Regions from separate parts of the Streptomyces sp. NBC_00986 genome, predicted to be linked through region 3. Evidence: riboswitches for the same ligand, from Rfam matches in the RefSeq annotation. Region 3 holds a riboswitch; each other region holds the start of a gene.
What was found. Region 3 has a riboswitch for cyclic di-AMP ahead of OG504_RS31530 (transglycosylase family protein). Riboswitches for the same ligand answer to the same signal wherever they lie in the genome.

Region 1: another riboswitch for cyclic di-AMP. It lies ahead of OG504_RS44205 (C40 family peptidase); the one in region 3 lies ahead of OG504_RS31530 (transglycosylase family protein).
Region 2: another riboswitch for cyclic di-AMP. It lies ahead of OG504_RS23245 (transglycosylase SLT domain-containing protein); the one in region 3 lies ahead of OG504_RS31530 (transglycosylase family protein).

What each region holds. Positions count from the first base shown of each region.
Region 1 is NZ_CP108733.1:9,857,583-9,861,824, forward strand. Features, by position in the region: gene OG504_RS44185 (8-amino-7-oxononanoate synthase) at 1-328, shown strand, start outside; gene OG504_RS44190 (DUF397 domain-containing protein) at 373-597, opposite strand; gene OG504_RS44195 (helix-turn-helix domain-containing protein) at 607-1,476, opposite strand; gene OG504_RS44200 (ATP-binding protein) at 1,689-2,147, shown strand; gene OG504_RS44205 (C40 family peptidase) at 2,232-2,705, opposite strand; cyclic di-AMP (ydaO/yuaA leader) riboswitch at 2,709-2,888, opposite strand; gene OG504_RS44210 (hypothetical protein) at 3,228-3,536, opposite strand; gene OG504_RS44215 (ATP-dependent Clp protease proteolytic subunit) at 3,544-4,179, opposite strand.
Region 2 is NZ_CP108733.1:5,283,248-5,287,489, forward strand. Features, by position in the region: gene OG504_RS23240 (CocE/NonD family hydrolase) at 1-1,814, shown strand, start outside; cyclic di-AMP (ydaO/yuaA leader) riboswitch at 2,046-2,247, shown strand; gene OG504_RS23245 (transglycosylase SLT domain-containing protein) at 2,253-2,732, shown strand; gene OG504_RS23250 (HAD family hydrolase) at 2,868-3,674, opposite strand; gene OG504_RS23255 (LacI family DNA-binding transcriptional regulator) at 3,781-4,242, opposite strand, start outside.
Region 3 is NZ_CP108733.1:7,038,646-7,042,887, forward strand. Features, by position in the region: gene OG504_RS31520 (cytochrome P450) at 1-1,257, shown strand, start outside; gene OG504_RS31525 (transglycosylase family protein) at 1,472-2,491, shown strand; cyclic di-AMP (ydaO/yuaA leader) riboswitch at 2,686-2,859, shown strand; gene OG504_RS31530 (transglycosylase family protein) at 2,869-3,564, shown strand; gene eno (phosphopyruvate hydratase) at 3,883-4,242, shown strand, end outside.

The DNA of each region.
Region 1 (4,242 bases), 2.8 Mb from region 3:
GGCGCTGGCCGCGCTCACCCTGCTGCGGCGCGAGCCCGAGCGGGCTGCCCGGGCCCGCGCCGTGGCGGGTGACCTGCACGCACGGCTGACCGCCGCGGGTCTGGAAGCGGTACGTCCGGACGCCGCCGTGGTCTCGGTGCGTGCGCCGTCCCCGGAGGCGGCCGTGCAATGGGCGGCCGACTGCCGTACGGCAGGGCTGGCCGTGGGCTGCTTCCGTCCTCCTTCCGTGCCCGACGGCATCTCACGGCTCAGGCTGACTGCCCGAGCGGACCTCTCCGGGGCCGAGATCGAACGCGCTGTACGTGTGATCGGCGAGACGCGACCATGAGTCGGCGTGACACGGTCGTGCGTCGCTGATGACGGGGGAAGCGATCAGTGGAACGCGCTGAGGAAACCCGTCCAGCTCTCGGGGGAGAACAGCAGGGCGGGTCCTTGCGGGTCCTTCGAGTCGCGTACGGCGAGCAGCCCCGCGCGGGGGCCTGAGCGCGGACGAGCCGCCTCGACGCAGTTGTTCGCTCCCGTGCTGTAGCTGCTGCGCAGCCACCGCACACCGGACAGTTCAGAACTGGAAGGTACGTTCCGAGGCAGTGCAGACATGGTGCCTCCTTACGCGCCGTCACCTATCCCGGCGATGTAATCCGACGAATCCTCGGGCGAAAGGGCGTGGAACTGAAGGGTGTTGAAGGCCTCGCTGTAGGCCTCTAGGTCTTCTTTCCGTTCGAGGTAGAGGCTACTCGTCAAGTGGTCTAGAACAACCACGTCCAGATCAGAAGTGCTCGGAAAGGAGAAGATAACGAAAGGTCCGGTGATGCCGATGTGTGCTCCTGCGGCGAACGGCAGTACCTGAAGCCTCACTTGGGGCAGCTCGGCCGCCTCCACGAGCCGGTCCAGCTGACGTGCCATCACCCCCGGCCCGCCGACCTCGCGCCGCAGCACCGCCTCGTCGAGGACCACGCTCAGGGCCAGCGGCGGATCCGCGCGCAGCACGTCCTGCCTGGCCAACCGCACCTGCACCAGCGCGTCGAGCCGCTCGGGGCCGTCGTTGTCGAGGCCTCCCACGGCGGCCCGGGTCACCGCACGGGCGTACTCGGGCGTCTGCAGCAGGCCGGGGACCACCGAGGTCTCCAGGGTGCGGAGTGTGCTGGCCTGGGACTCCAGGCTGATGAAGTCCCGGTAGGCGGGCGGCAGTACACCGCGATAGGCGTGCCACCAGTGGTGGCGGCCGCCGCCGTCGTCGGAGCCGGCCAACACGAGGAGCATGTCCCGAAGTTGTGGGTCGCCGACCTGGTAGGCGTCCAGGAGTAACCGGACGTCGGGCGCTTTCACGCCACTCGCGCCGGTCTCGATGCGGCTCACCTTCGACTGGTGCCAGCCGACCAGCCGGGCCGCCTCACCGCTGGTGAGCCCCGCCTCCGCACGCAACGCGCGGAGTTCGGCGCCCAGTTTCCGGCGGCGCACCGCGGGACCGTACTGCATGGGTTTCTCCTTACTCCTTCCGAGCCGCCCAAATACGGTCTGGGGTCGCAGAGTTCACCGCTTCGAGCGACAGATATATGCATATCTTGGTGGATCGCCACCGTTACCGACGCGGTAATGGCAGTCTGGCGAAGAAGCACCAGTCCGGGACCGTACTCGAACCATCCGCTCCGTGTCGGACACCGGTCCCGCGGGAAAGGGACGACCGCGCCATGGCAGACCATCTGGAAGCATCCGTCACTCTGCCGAGCGATCCCGCCTCGGTCTCCACCGCCCGCACCTATGTCGTCGGGACCCTGGTGGAATGGGGACTTCCGGCGGACACGGAGGTCGCCGACACCATCCGCCTGATCGTCTCCGAACTCGCCACCAACGCCGTACAACACACCTTCGGGCAGTCACCCACCTTCACGGTGGACATCCAGCTGGAGCGTGACGAACGGCTGCGCATCGGGGTCACCGACAGCCACCCCCGGTTCCCGAAACGCCTGCCGGCCGCCGTCCAGCAGGACAACGGCCGGGGCATGGTGATCATCCGCTGGCTGACCGCGGAGTGCGGCGGCAAACTCAAGGTCCGGCCCACCCTGGAGGGCGGCAAGACGGTCTCCATCGAGGTGCCCTGGACGGTACCGGCCCGGCCGGTGACCGCCGCGGGTCAGCAGGAGCCGTAGAACAGTGTGGTGAACGTCCCTGGACACCCGAGGGGGTGGTGGCCTGTCAGGTGGCCGCCACCCCCTCGGGAGATTCGGACAGGCCTAGCTGACCCGGCCGTACCAGACGCTCTTGGTCCAGATCTTCTGCAGCCTCACCACGTCCCCGGTCTTCGGGGCGTGCCAGATCTTTCCCTTGCCGGCGTAGATGCCGACGTGGTAGACGCTGGAGCCCGAGTGGAAGAAGACGAGGTCCCCGGCCTTGCGGCTCTTGGCCGAGATGTGGTGGGTCTTGTTGTACTGCTGGGCCGCCGTACGGGGCAGTTTCTTGCCCGCCTTCTTGTACGAGTACAGCGTGAGCCCGGAGCAGTCGAAGCGGCCCGGTCCGGTGGCCCCGTACCTGTACGGGGCGCCCTTCTTGGACGCCGCGACCTGGAGTGCCTTCGTCGCGGGTGTCGCGGCCGCGGCGTCGGATGCGACGCCCGGTATCACGACGGAGCCGCCCACGGCGGCGATGGCGAAGGCCGAGGCCGTACCGGCCCTGACCATCAGCGACGGGACACGATTGAGCGCAGTCATGCGCAACCCTTCGTCAGCCGCCTGTGAAGGATGACCTGTCGGATTCGGGCTGGCGAAGTTGCCCGGCCGCTGACGCGGCTTCACCCCAAGGGCTGCTCGACCCGGTCATGGCGTGACCGTCCCGGCGACCCGTCGTGCCTGGGTCCTCCACTCCTGCCGATGCAATCCTGTCGACCTGTCATCCGGGCGGCGGCAGGACTCGGCGTCCGCCCGGATCGCCCCGCCGCTGTGGCGGGGTCTTGTCGTCAGACAGGGATCTTCACCTATGAATGTCCGAAAAGCCCAACGGAACCGGGGATTTGTGGGGTTACTCACCACTCACCCGTTCGGCTGAACGCAACGGTGTTCGAGGGAGTGTCGAGGGGGGTGTGACGCTCGGACCAGCGCCGGAACAGTTCATCCGGGCCTCGGGCTACGCGTGTTGCGCAACCCGGACGGCCGTATGGACGGAGTCGCGACTACGCCGATCGGGGGTACGTCGTTCGGCTCGTTTCGACGTCGTTCGGGACAGCTTCGGGTCCGTCAACTGTCGGAGGGCGAGGGCAGGGTGACGCGCGCCGTGCGGCGCTCCCCGTCCAGCACGCGCAGCGCCCGCGCCAGCGTGGGGGCGTGCAGCTCGGTCTCGCCCCGCTGGTGCATCAGCGCCAGCGCGTCCCGGAGCTCGGCGGCCTTGGCCACGAGCGCCTGAGCGGCCCTCAGGCCACGGTACGTGTCACCGTTGTGCGCCGGGTTGATACGGCCCAGCAGGTCGGCCACATCCAGGTAACGGTCGATCAACTCGCCCTCGGCGCGCGTCAGTGCGGGCAGCGGCGGCAGTTCCGGCGGCAGCATCGTCGGCTCACTCCCCGCCCGGCTCGGTGAGCGAGGTCTTGCGGGTGGCCACGATCCGGTCCACCAACCCGTATTCCAGGGCCTGTTGGGCATCCATGATCCGGTCCCGCTCGATGTCCGCGCTCACCTGCGCCACCGTCCGGCCCGTGTGCAGGGCCAGCAGTTCCTCCAGTTGGACCCGCGTACGCGCCAACTCCTCGGCCTGGATGGCGAGATCACTCGCCTGACCCTGGATCGGCTCGGGGAGCGAGGGCTGGCGGAGCACCACTCGCGCACCCGGCAGCGCGGACCGCTTGCCCGGGGTGCCCGCCGCCAGCAGCACCGCCGCGGAGGTGCCGGCCTGGCCGAGGCAGGTCGTCTCCACGTCACACGTGACGAACCGCAACGTGTCGTAGATCGCCGACATCGCGCTGAACGATCCGCCGGGCGAGTTGATGTACAGCGAGATGTCCCGGTCCGGTGCCTGGTACTCGAGGTGCATGAACTGGGCCATCACGTCGTTCGCCGAGATGTCGTCGATCGGCGTCCCGAGGAAGACGATCCGCTCCTCCAGCAGCTTCGAGTACGGGTCGAGGGTCCGGTGGCCGGCGCTGGTGCGCTCGGTGAACTCGGGCAGGACGTGACGGGCGGACGGTCGGGTCATGGGTACCCCTCCTTCGGCATCTGTAAGAAATGTACAGGACGTACATGACGTTATGATGGGGGT
Region 2 (4,242 bases), 1.8 Mb from region 3:
GCCACCCCTGGTACGCGGGCCACGGCTACGCCTCCGTCCGGGTCGATGTGCGCGGGCACGGCAACAGTGAGGGTGCCCCCGGCGACGAGTACGACGCCCAGGAACTCGCCGACGGCGTGGAGGTCGTCAACTGGCTTGCCGCGCAGCCCTGGTGCACCGGCAAGGTCGGCATGTTCGGCATCTCCTGGGGCGGCTTCAACTCCCTCCAGATCGTGGCCCTCGCGCCGGAGCCGTTGAAGGCGATCGTCACGGTCTGCTCGACGGACGACCGCTACGACAACGACGTGCACTACATGGGCGGTTCGGCCCTCGCCGTCGACCTGCACGCCTGGGCGGCCACCATGCTCGCCTTCGTCGCCCGCCCGCCGGACCCCGAGTACGCGGGCCTGATCTGGCGCGACATGTGGCTCAAGCGCCTCGAACAGATCGACCCGTTCATCCACACCTGGCTCGCCCACCAGCTCCGCGACGACTACTGGAAGCACGGCAGCGTCTGCGAGGACTACGGCGCGATCGGCGCGGCCGTCCTCGCGGTGGGCGGCTGGCACGACCCGTACCGCGACACGGTGTTGCGGCTGGTCGAACACCTCCCGCCGGACCGCGTACGCGGCCTGATCGGCCCCTGGTCGCACCAGTACCCGGACCGCGGCCTGCCGCCGGGCCCCGCGATCGGCTTCCTCCAGGAGACTCTCCGCTGGTGGGACCACTGGCTGAAGGGCGAGGACACCGGCGTCACGGCCGACCCGCTCCTACGGGCCTACGTCAGCGACTCGCACCCACCGGCCACGGTCTACGACACCCTCCCGGGCCGTTGGGTCGGGGAACCCGCGTGGCCCTCGCCGCACGTGAAGACGACGACGTACGGCCTCCGGGGTGCGCCCGTGATCGTCCGCTCCCCCATGCACACCGGTGTGGACGCGGGCCGTTTCTTCCCTTTCGGGAACGACGCCGATCTGCCGCCGGACCAGCGGGACGAGGACGCGCGGTCGGCGTGCTTCGAGTTCGAGGTACCGGCCGAGACGTGGGTGCTGGGGCGGCCGAGGGTACGGCTGCGGCTGACCTGCGAGGTGCCGCGCGGGCAGGTGATCGCCCGGCTGTGCGATGTCGCCCCGGACGGCGCCTCGACCCTCGTCACCCGGGGTGTGCTGAACCTGTCGGCGCGGCACGGGCGGGACCGGGCGGTGCCGTGGACGCCGGGCACCACCGAGGACGTGACCTTCGAGCTGAACGGCATCGGGCACGCGTTCCCGCCCGGGCACCGCATCCGGCTCGCGGTGTCGTCGGCGTACTGGCCGTGGATCTGGCCGCAGCCGGAGTCCGCGGCGGGGTTCACGTTGGACCCGGAGGGGAGTGCGCTCGAACTCCCGGTCCGGGAGCAGGAGTTGGACGAGGGTATTCGTTTCGACGAACCCGAGGAAGCCGAGCCGCTCGGGGTCAACTACCCGGCGACCCTTGACGAACCGCGGCCCGAGAGGCTGGTCGTACGGGACGTCGCGAAGGGCGAGTGGCGGCTGGAGGTGGACCCCCGGTACGGCGGCACGCGCGTGTATCCGGACGGGCTGGAGTTCACCGAGGACGCGTTGGAGACGTACACGATCGACGAGTCGGATCCGCTGTCCGCCCGCACCCTCTCGGAGTGGTCGATCCGGCTGCACCGGCCGGAGCTGGGGTGGGACACGAGCGTGCGTACACGGTCGGAGATTACTTGCGACGAAACGGACTTTCTTACCTCAAATGAGGTGATCTGCACCGAGGGTGGAGAAGCGATCTTCCACCGCACTTGGGAGAAAAGGATTCCGAGAACTGCCAGTTGAGGGCGAATGCCCGATTTGCCGTTCTTAATCCTCCCGTGAGTTGGGTCACGCGTTTCTGTGCGTGACCTGTGTCCTGGTCTGCCCGCGTTTTCCCTTACGGCATTTGACAGTTGACCCTTGGCTCGCGCAAAGGATCAAGTGCCCCATACGCCTCAGACCAAGGTCAATAGGGGTTAGGTGTGATTCCGCCACTTGTTCCGGACATGTGCTCTCGCATAGTTTCCCGGCCTGTCGAGCGGAACGCCGAATCCTGCCGCCGCCCGGCATCCCAGTCACGAACTTCTCGCACGGCAGGAGCGGGGGAACCAGGTAAGTCGCCGGGCCGGTCGTTCTGACCGGAACGGCTTGGGGTTAAGTCACGTCCGCAAGGACTTGGCCGGGCACCTCCCAGCCCGAACCCGACAGCTCACCTCGCAGGCGACGGAGAGGAACCTCGTCATGCCTGCAACCGCTCAGTCCCGCCGCGCCCGCCTCGTCCGCCGTGTCGTCATCGCCGGCACCGGTGCCGCGATCCTCGCGCTGCCTGTCGTCGGTGCGACCACCGCGTCCGCGGCCACCACGTCGACCACCGCCGCCTCGACCACGCTTGCCGGGTACCCCAACACCCTTGACGGGTGGATCCGGGAGTCGCTCGCGATCATGGCGCAGAAGGGGATTCCGGGTACGTACAACGGGATCTACCGGAACGTGATCCGTGAGTCTTCCGGGAACCAGTACGCGATCAACAACTGGGACTCCAACGCGGCGGCCGGTACGCCGTCGAAGGGGCTTCTCCAGGTCATCGACCCGACGTTCAACGCGTATCACGTTGCCGGGACTTCGTACGACCCGTATGACCCGGTCGCTAACATCACCGCCGCCTGCAATTACGCGGCGGCCGTGTATGGCTCCATCGACAACGTGTACGGGGCTTACTAGAAACTGCTGGATCAGCCACGACTGGTTGTGTTTTGAGTGACACCGCCGTCGTGGCTGGTCGCGCCCGCGCGGCGGAGCCGCAAATAGACACAGCCCCGCGCCCCTGAATGCGCCCCTTCGGGGCCATTCAGAATCTCAGCTGAAGAGTCTTTCAAGTACCAGCGCGATGCCGTCGTCCTCGTTCGACGACGTCACCTCGTCGGCCACCGCCTTGAGTTCGGGGTGGGCGTTGGCCATCGCGACGCCGTGGGCTGCCCAGTCGAACATCGGGATGTCGTTCGGCATGTCGCCGAAGGCGATGGTCTCGGACGGGGTCAGGCCCAAGTGGCGGGCGGCGAGAGCCAGTCCCGTTGCCTTGGTGATGCCGAGTGGCTGGAGTTCGACGGTGCCGGGGCCCGACATGGTGACCGAGGCCAGGGAACCGACCACCGAGCGCGCCGTGGACGCCAACTCGTCGTCCTCCAGGGCGGGGTGACGGAGCAACACCTTGCTGATGGGTTCGCACCAGAGGTCGTCCCGCTTGCCCACCCGTACCGCGGGGAGCGTGGGGTGCGGCATCAGGTAGCCGGGCTCGATCAGCGTCAGGCCGTCCACGCCGTCCTGGTCCACCGCCGCGTACACCTGGCCCACTTCCGCCTCGATCTTGCCGAGCGCGGTCTCCGCCAACTCCCGGTCCAGGGTGACCGACCAGAGCAGACGGTCCGCGCCGGCGTCGTACAACTGCGCGCCCTGTCCGCACACCGCGAGCCCTCTGGAGCCGAGGTCTTCGAGCAACGGGCGCACCCTCGGGGCCGGCCTGCCGGTGACGACGAGGTGCCGGGCGCCGGCCGCCGTCACCCTCGCGAGTGCGATGCGGGACCGGTCGGAGAGTGTGTCGTCGCCGCGCAGCAGCGTCCCGTCCAGGTCGGTGGCGATCAGTGCATATGCGAGGGGTGCGGCCATGATCAGAGAATACGGATGGAACGCCCCACCGACTCGACACGAACCGGACGGCTGCTGCCTTCACATGCGTTGACCCGTGTTCCGGTTGGTTTGACAATTACGACCGTTATGCCGACTCCCGTACCACCAGTTCCGTAGGCAGAATCACGCCCGCCGTGTCCTCCCCGGCGATCTGGGCCAACAGCATGCGGACCATCTCGGCGCTGATGCGGTCGTAGGGCTGTCGCATGGTCGTCAGGGCCGGGGTGATGGACGTGGCCGCCGCCGAGTCGTCGAAGCCTCCGACAGCGATGTCATCCGGGACCGAACGGCCGGACTGCTGAAGGGTGTTGACCACGCCGAGGGCCATGAGGTCCGAGGCTACGAAGACCGCGTCTATGTCGGGGGCCTGGGACAGGAGGCGCCTCGCCGCTTCCTCGCCTCCCGTGCGGCGGTAGTCGCCCTCCACTACGAGGGTCGGGTCGTGGGGCAGGCCTGCCTCCGTGAGGACGTCTCGGTAGCCGGCCAGGCGGTCGGGGCCGCCCGGTGCGTCGAGTGGGCCTGTGACCATGCCGATGCGGCGGCGGCC
Region 3 (4,242 bases):
ACTCCCACCCCCGAACTCTTCACCTGGGAATTCGCCACCGACCCCTACCCCACCTACGCCTGGCTCCGCGAGCACGCCCCCGTGCACAGGACGCGGCTCCCCAGCGGGGTGGAGGCATGGTTGGTCACCCGTTACGTCGACGCAAAGCACGCTCTCGCCGACCCCCGGCTCTCCAAGAACCCCGCGCACCACGACGAACCGGCGCACGCCAAGGGCAAGACCGGTATCCCGGGTGAGCGCAAGGCCGAGTTGATGACGCATCTGCTGAACATCGACCCGCCCGACCACACCCGCCTCCGACGACTGGTCAGCAAGGCGTTCACACCCCGGCGGGTGGCCGAATTCGCGCCCCGGGTGCAGGAGTTGACGAACGATCTGATCGACCGGTTCGCCGCCGACGGCTCCGCCGACCTCATCCACGACTTCGCCTTCCCGCTCCCCATCTACGCCATCTGCGACCTCCTCGGCGTCCCCCGCGAGGACCAGGACGACTTCCGGGACTGGGCGGGCATGATGATCCGGCACGGGGGTGGGCCGCGGGGCGGAGTCGCACGGTCCGTCAAGAAGATGCGCGCCTATCTCGCCGACCTCATCCACCGCAAGCGCGAGGCACTCTCCGACACTTCCGCCCCCACCCCCGGCGAAGACCTTCTCTCCGGCCTGATCCGCGCCTCCGACCACGGCGAGCACCTCACCGAGAACGAGGCCGCCGCCATGGCCTTCATCCTGCTGTTCGCCGGGTTCGAGACGACCGTCAACCTCATCGGCAACGGCACGTACGCCCTCCTCACCCACCCCGAGCAGCGTGCCCGCCTGGAGAAGTCCCTGGCCGCGGGGGAGAGCGACCTCCTCGAGACCGGCGTAGAGGAACTCCTGCGCTACGACGGCCCGGTGGAGCTCGCGACCTGGCGCTTCGCCACCCGCCCGCTCACCCTCGGCGGGCAGGACATCGCGGCCGGTGACCCCGTGCTGGTCGTGCTGGCAGCCGCGGACCGGGATCCGGAACGGTTCGCCGATCCCGATGTCCTCGATCTCGGGCGCCGTGACAATCAACACCTCGGCTACGGCCACGGCATCCACTACTGCCTCGGCGCCCCGCTCGCCCGCCTGGAGGGCCAGACCGCGCTGGCCACCCTCCTCACCCGCCTCCCCGACCTGCAACTCGCCGGAGATCCGGCCGACTTGCGCTGGCGCGGCGGCCTCATCATGCGCGGACTGCGCACCCTCCCCGTGGAGTTCACCCCGGAACGCCGTTGAACAGGCGGTCCGGGGCGCCGTTGAACAGGCAGTCCGGACCCCTAAACCCGAAAGTGACAGTTCTTCAACTCTGTGATCTTCACGTGATCTCCGTGGCATTAACTTGTGACAAGTGATCGACTGTGGATACGTTCACCTACCAGCGCGGCGCCCCGCACCACCCCTTGCCCCACCCGCCGCGCGGTCCCCCCGCTGTCACGCGAAAGGCCTCCGCATGCTCTCCGGGAACGGTCGTCACCGTCGCCCCCGCCAGGCTCCGGCTCTCCTCGTCGCGGCCGGGGTGACCGGCTCCGCCATCGCCATCCCCCTCCTCGGGGCCGCCGCCGCGAACGCCGCCGACGGCACCACCTGGGACAAGGTGGCCAACTGCGAGAGCGGCGGCTCCTGGAGCATGAACGACGGCAACGGCTACTACGGCGGCCTGCAGATGACCCAGGACGAATGGGACAAGTACGGCGGCCCCGACTATGCGCCCAGCGCCGACCTGGCCAGCCGCTCCCAGCAGATAGCCGTCGCCGAGAAGATCCTCGCCGACAAGGGCACCTCCGCCTGGACCACCTGCGCGCTGCTCTCCGGGCTCACCACCACCTCGGGTTCGACGGACGTCGACACCGGCCTCGCGAGTGACTCCCCGTCGGCCACCCCGGCCGACTCCTCCGACTCCGGCTCCGGTTCCGACTCCGACTCCGGCTCCGGTTCCGACTCCGACTCCGGTTCATCCGACTCGTCCGCTTCCTCCGGCTTGTCCGACTCCGGCACCACGGACTCGACTTCGTCCGACGCGTCCGGCGGCGACTCGTCGACCGACAGTCCCTCACCGACCGCGACGGACAACTCCAGCAAGTCCGACAAGTCCACCACTCCCGCGGCCGGCAACGACTCGGCCGCCGCCTCCCCGAAAATCGACGAAACGGACAACTCGGCCCAGGCGGTGGGCAAGTGGAGCCTCGTCGACACGGGCGCGCTCGGCGATTCCGACGACCAGCAGGGCGAGCAGCAGGGCACTCGGCAGAGTGCCGGCAAGCATCGCGGCGCCAGTGCCGAGGAAAGCGTGTCGCCGCAGACCTACACCGTCCGCGCCGGCGACTCCCTCGCGTCCATCGCCGACTCCCTTGGCTACGACGGCGGATGGCGCGCGCTCTACGCCGAGAACAAAAAGGTGATAGGCGCCGATCCGACCCAGATCGCCGCCGGTCAGACCTTGGACGTCGGTACGGAAGTGGACGAAAAGTAGCAAGAGGGCAGCGGGAGTTCACGTCACGCTTCGCTCGGGAATGTCCGGTTTGATCAAAGTGTGGGATGAGTCTCAGAAGGCCTGATCGTCTTTGGAATTCCGTGGATTCCGTGTCTACGGTCAAGGCCGCTCGTCACCACGAGCGTCCGGTTGCCGCAACGCCGAGTCCTGCCAGCGGCCTCCGGGAACAGTCGTCGCGTAAAGCGCCGTAGGCAGGAGCGGGGGACCCAAGGTAAGCGCCGGGCCCGGGAGTTGAGAGACGACCGGAACCGGCTTGGGGTGAAGTCGCGCACCGAGAGGTGTGCGGCCGGGCAACTCACACGGCCCGAACCCGACAGCTCACCTCGCAGGCGTCGGTGAGGGGATTGGGATTTTCCATGCTGTTTTCCAGCAAGGGCAAGCACCGTCGTCCGTCCAAGGCCACCCGCGTCGCCACGCTCGCCGGCGTCACCGGTGTCGCGATAGCCGCCCCGCTCATGGCGACGGGCAGCGCCTCCGCCGCCACCGCGTCCGAGTGGGACACGGTCGCCAGCTGCGAGTCCGGCGGCAACTGGTCCATCAACACCGGTAACGGCTACTACGGCGGTCTGCAGTTCTCCGCCTCGACGTGGGCCGCGTACGGCGGCACCGCCTACGCCTCCACCGCGAACCAGGCCTCCAAGTCCCAGCAGATCGCCGTGGCGGAGAAGGTTCTCGCCGCCCAGGGCAAGGGCGCCTGGCCCAACTGCGGCACCGGCCTGTCGGGCGCCTCCTACTCCGGCGGCAGCTCCTCCAGCTCCAGCGGCAACAGCTCCTCCTCGAGCAGCGGCTCCACCAGCGACCGCTCCACGAGCGACACCACCGCCTCCCGCTCCGCCGAGCGCCCGGCCGCCAAGAAGACCGTCACCACCCCGACCGGCAAGAAGGTCAAGAAGGGTGACGGCGAGTACAAGGTCGTCAAGGGCGACACCCTCAGCTCCATCGCCGAGAAGCACAAGGTGAAGGGCGGCTGGCAGCAGCTGTTCAAGCTGAACAAGGACATCATCGACGACGCCGACTTCATCTTCCCGGGCCAGCAGCTCCACCTGAAGTGACCTACGCGGCTCGTAGCTGAACCACAGCGCCCTCACATCCGTGGTGTCCATGATGGAGACCCCGTGAGGGCCACCCCCGTCCCCCACGGGCTCCCCGCTCCGGTGCGTGTTCCCCCGTACGCACCGGGGCGGGGCTTTTTTGCGTCCCCGCCCGTGTTCCCGCACTTTTGCCGAACTCTTTGTTCCGTTCGGAAACAATTTACTCTCGGTTCTGTCCATCAGGCGGCCGACCGGATGGCCAATCGCCCCGAGCCGGTTAGGCTCGTCTCGCAGAGCCGCTGCGGTGTTGCCGTAGCCGCGTCAGATCCCAAGAAGGAGATGCTCGTGCCGTCCATCGACGTCGTCGTAGCCCGGGAAATCCTGGACTCCCGAGGCAACCCCACGGTCGAGGTCGAGGTCGGCCTCGACGACGGCAGCACGGGTCGTGCCGCCGTTCCGTCCGGCGCCTCCACGGGTGCCTTCGAGGCCATCGAGCTGCGTGACGGTGACCCCAACCGCTACGGCGGCAAGGGCGTCGAGAAGGCCGTCCTCGCCGTCATCGAGCAGATCGGCCCGGAGCTCGTCGGCTACGACGCCACCGAGCAGCGCCTGATCGACCAGGCGATGTTCGACCTGGACGCCACCGACAACAAGGGCTCGCTCGGCGCCAACGCCATCCTCGGCGTCTCCCTCGCCGTC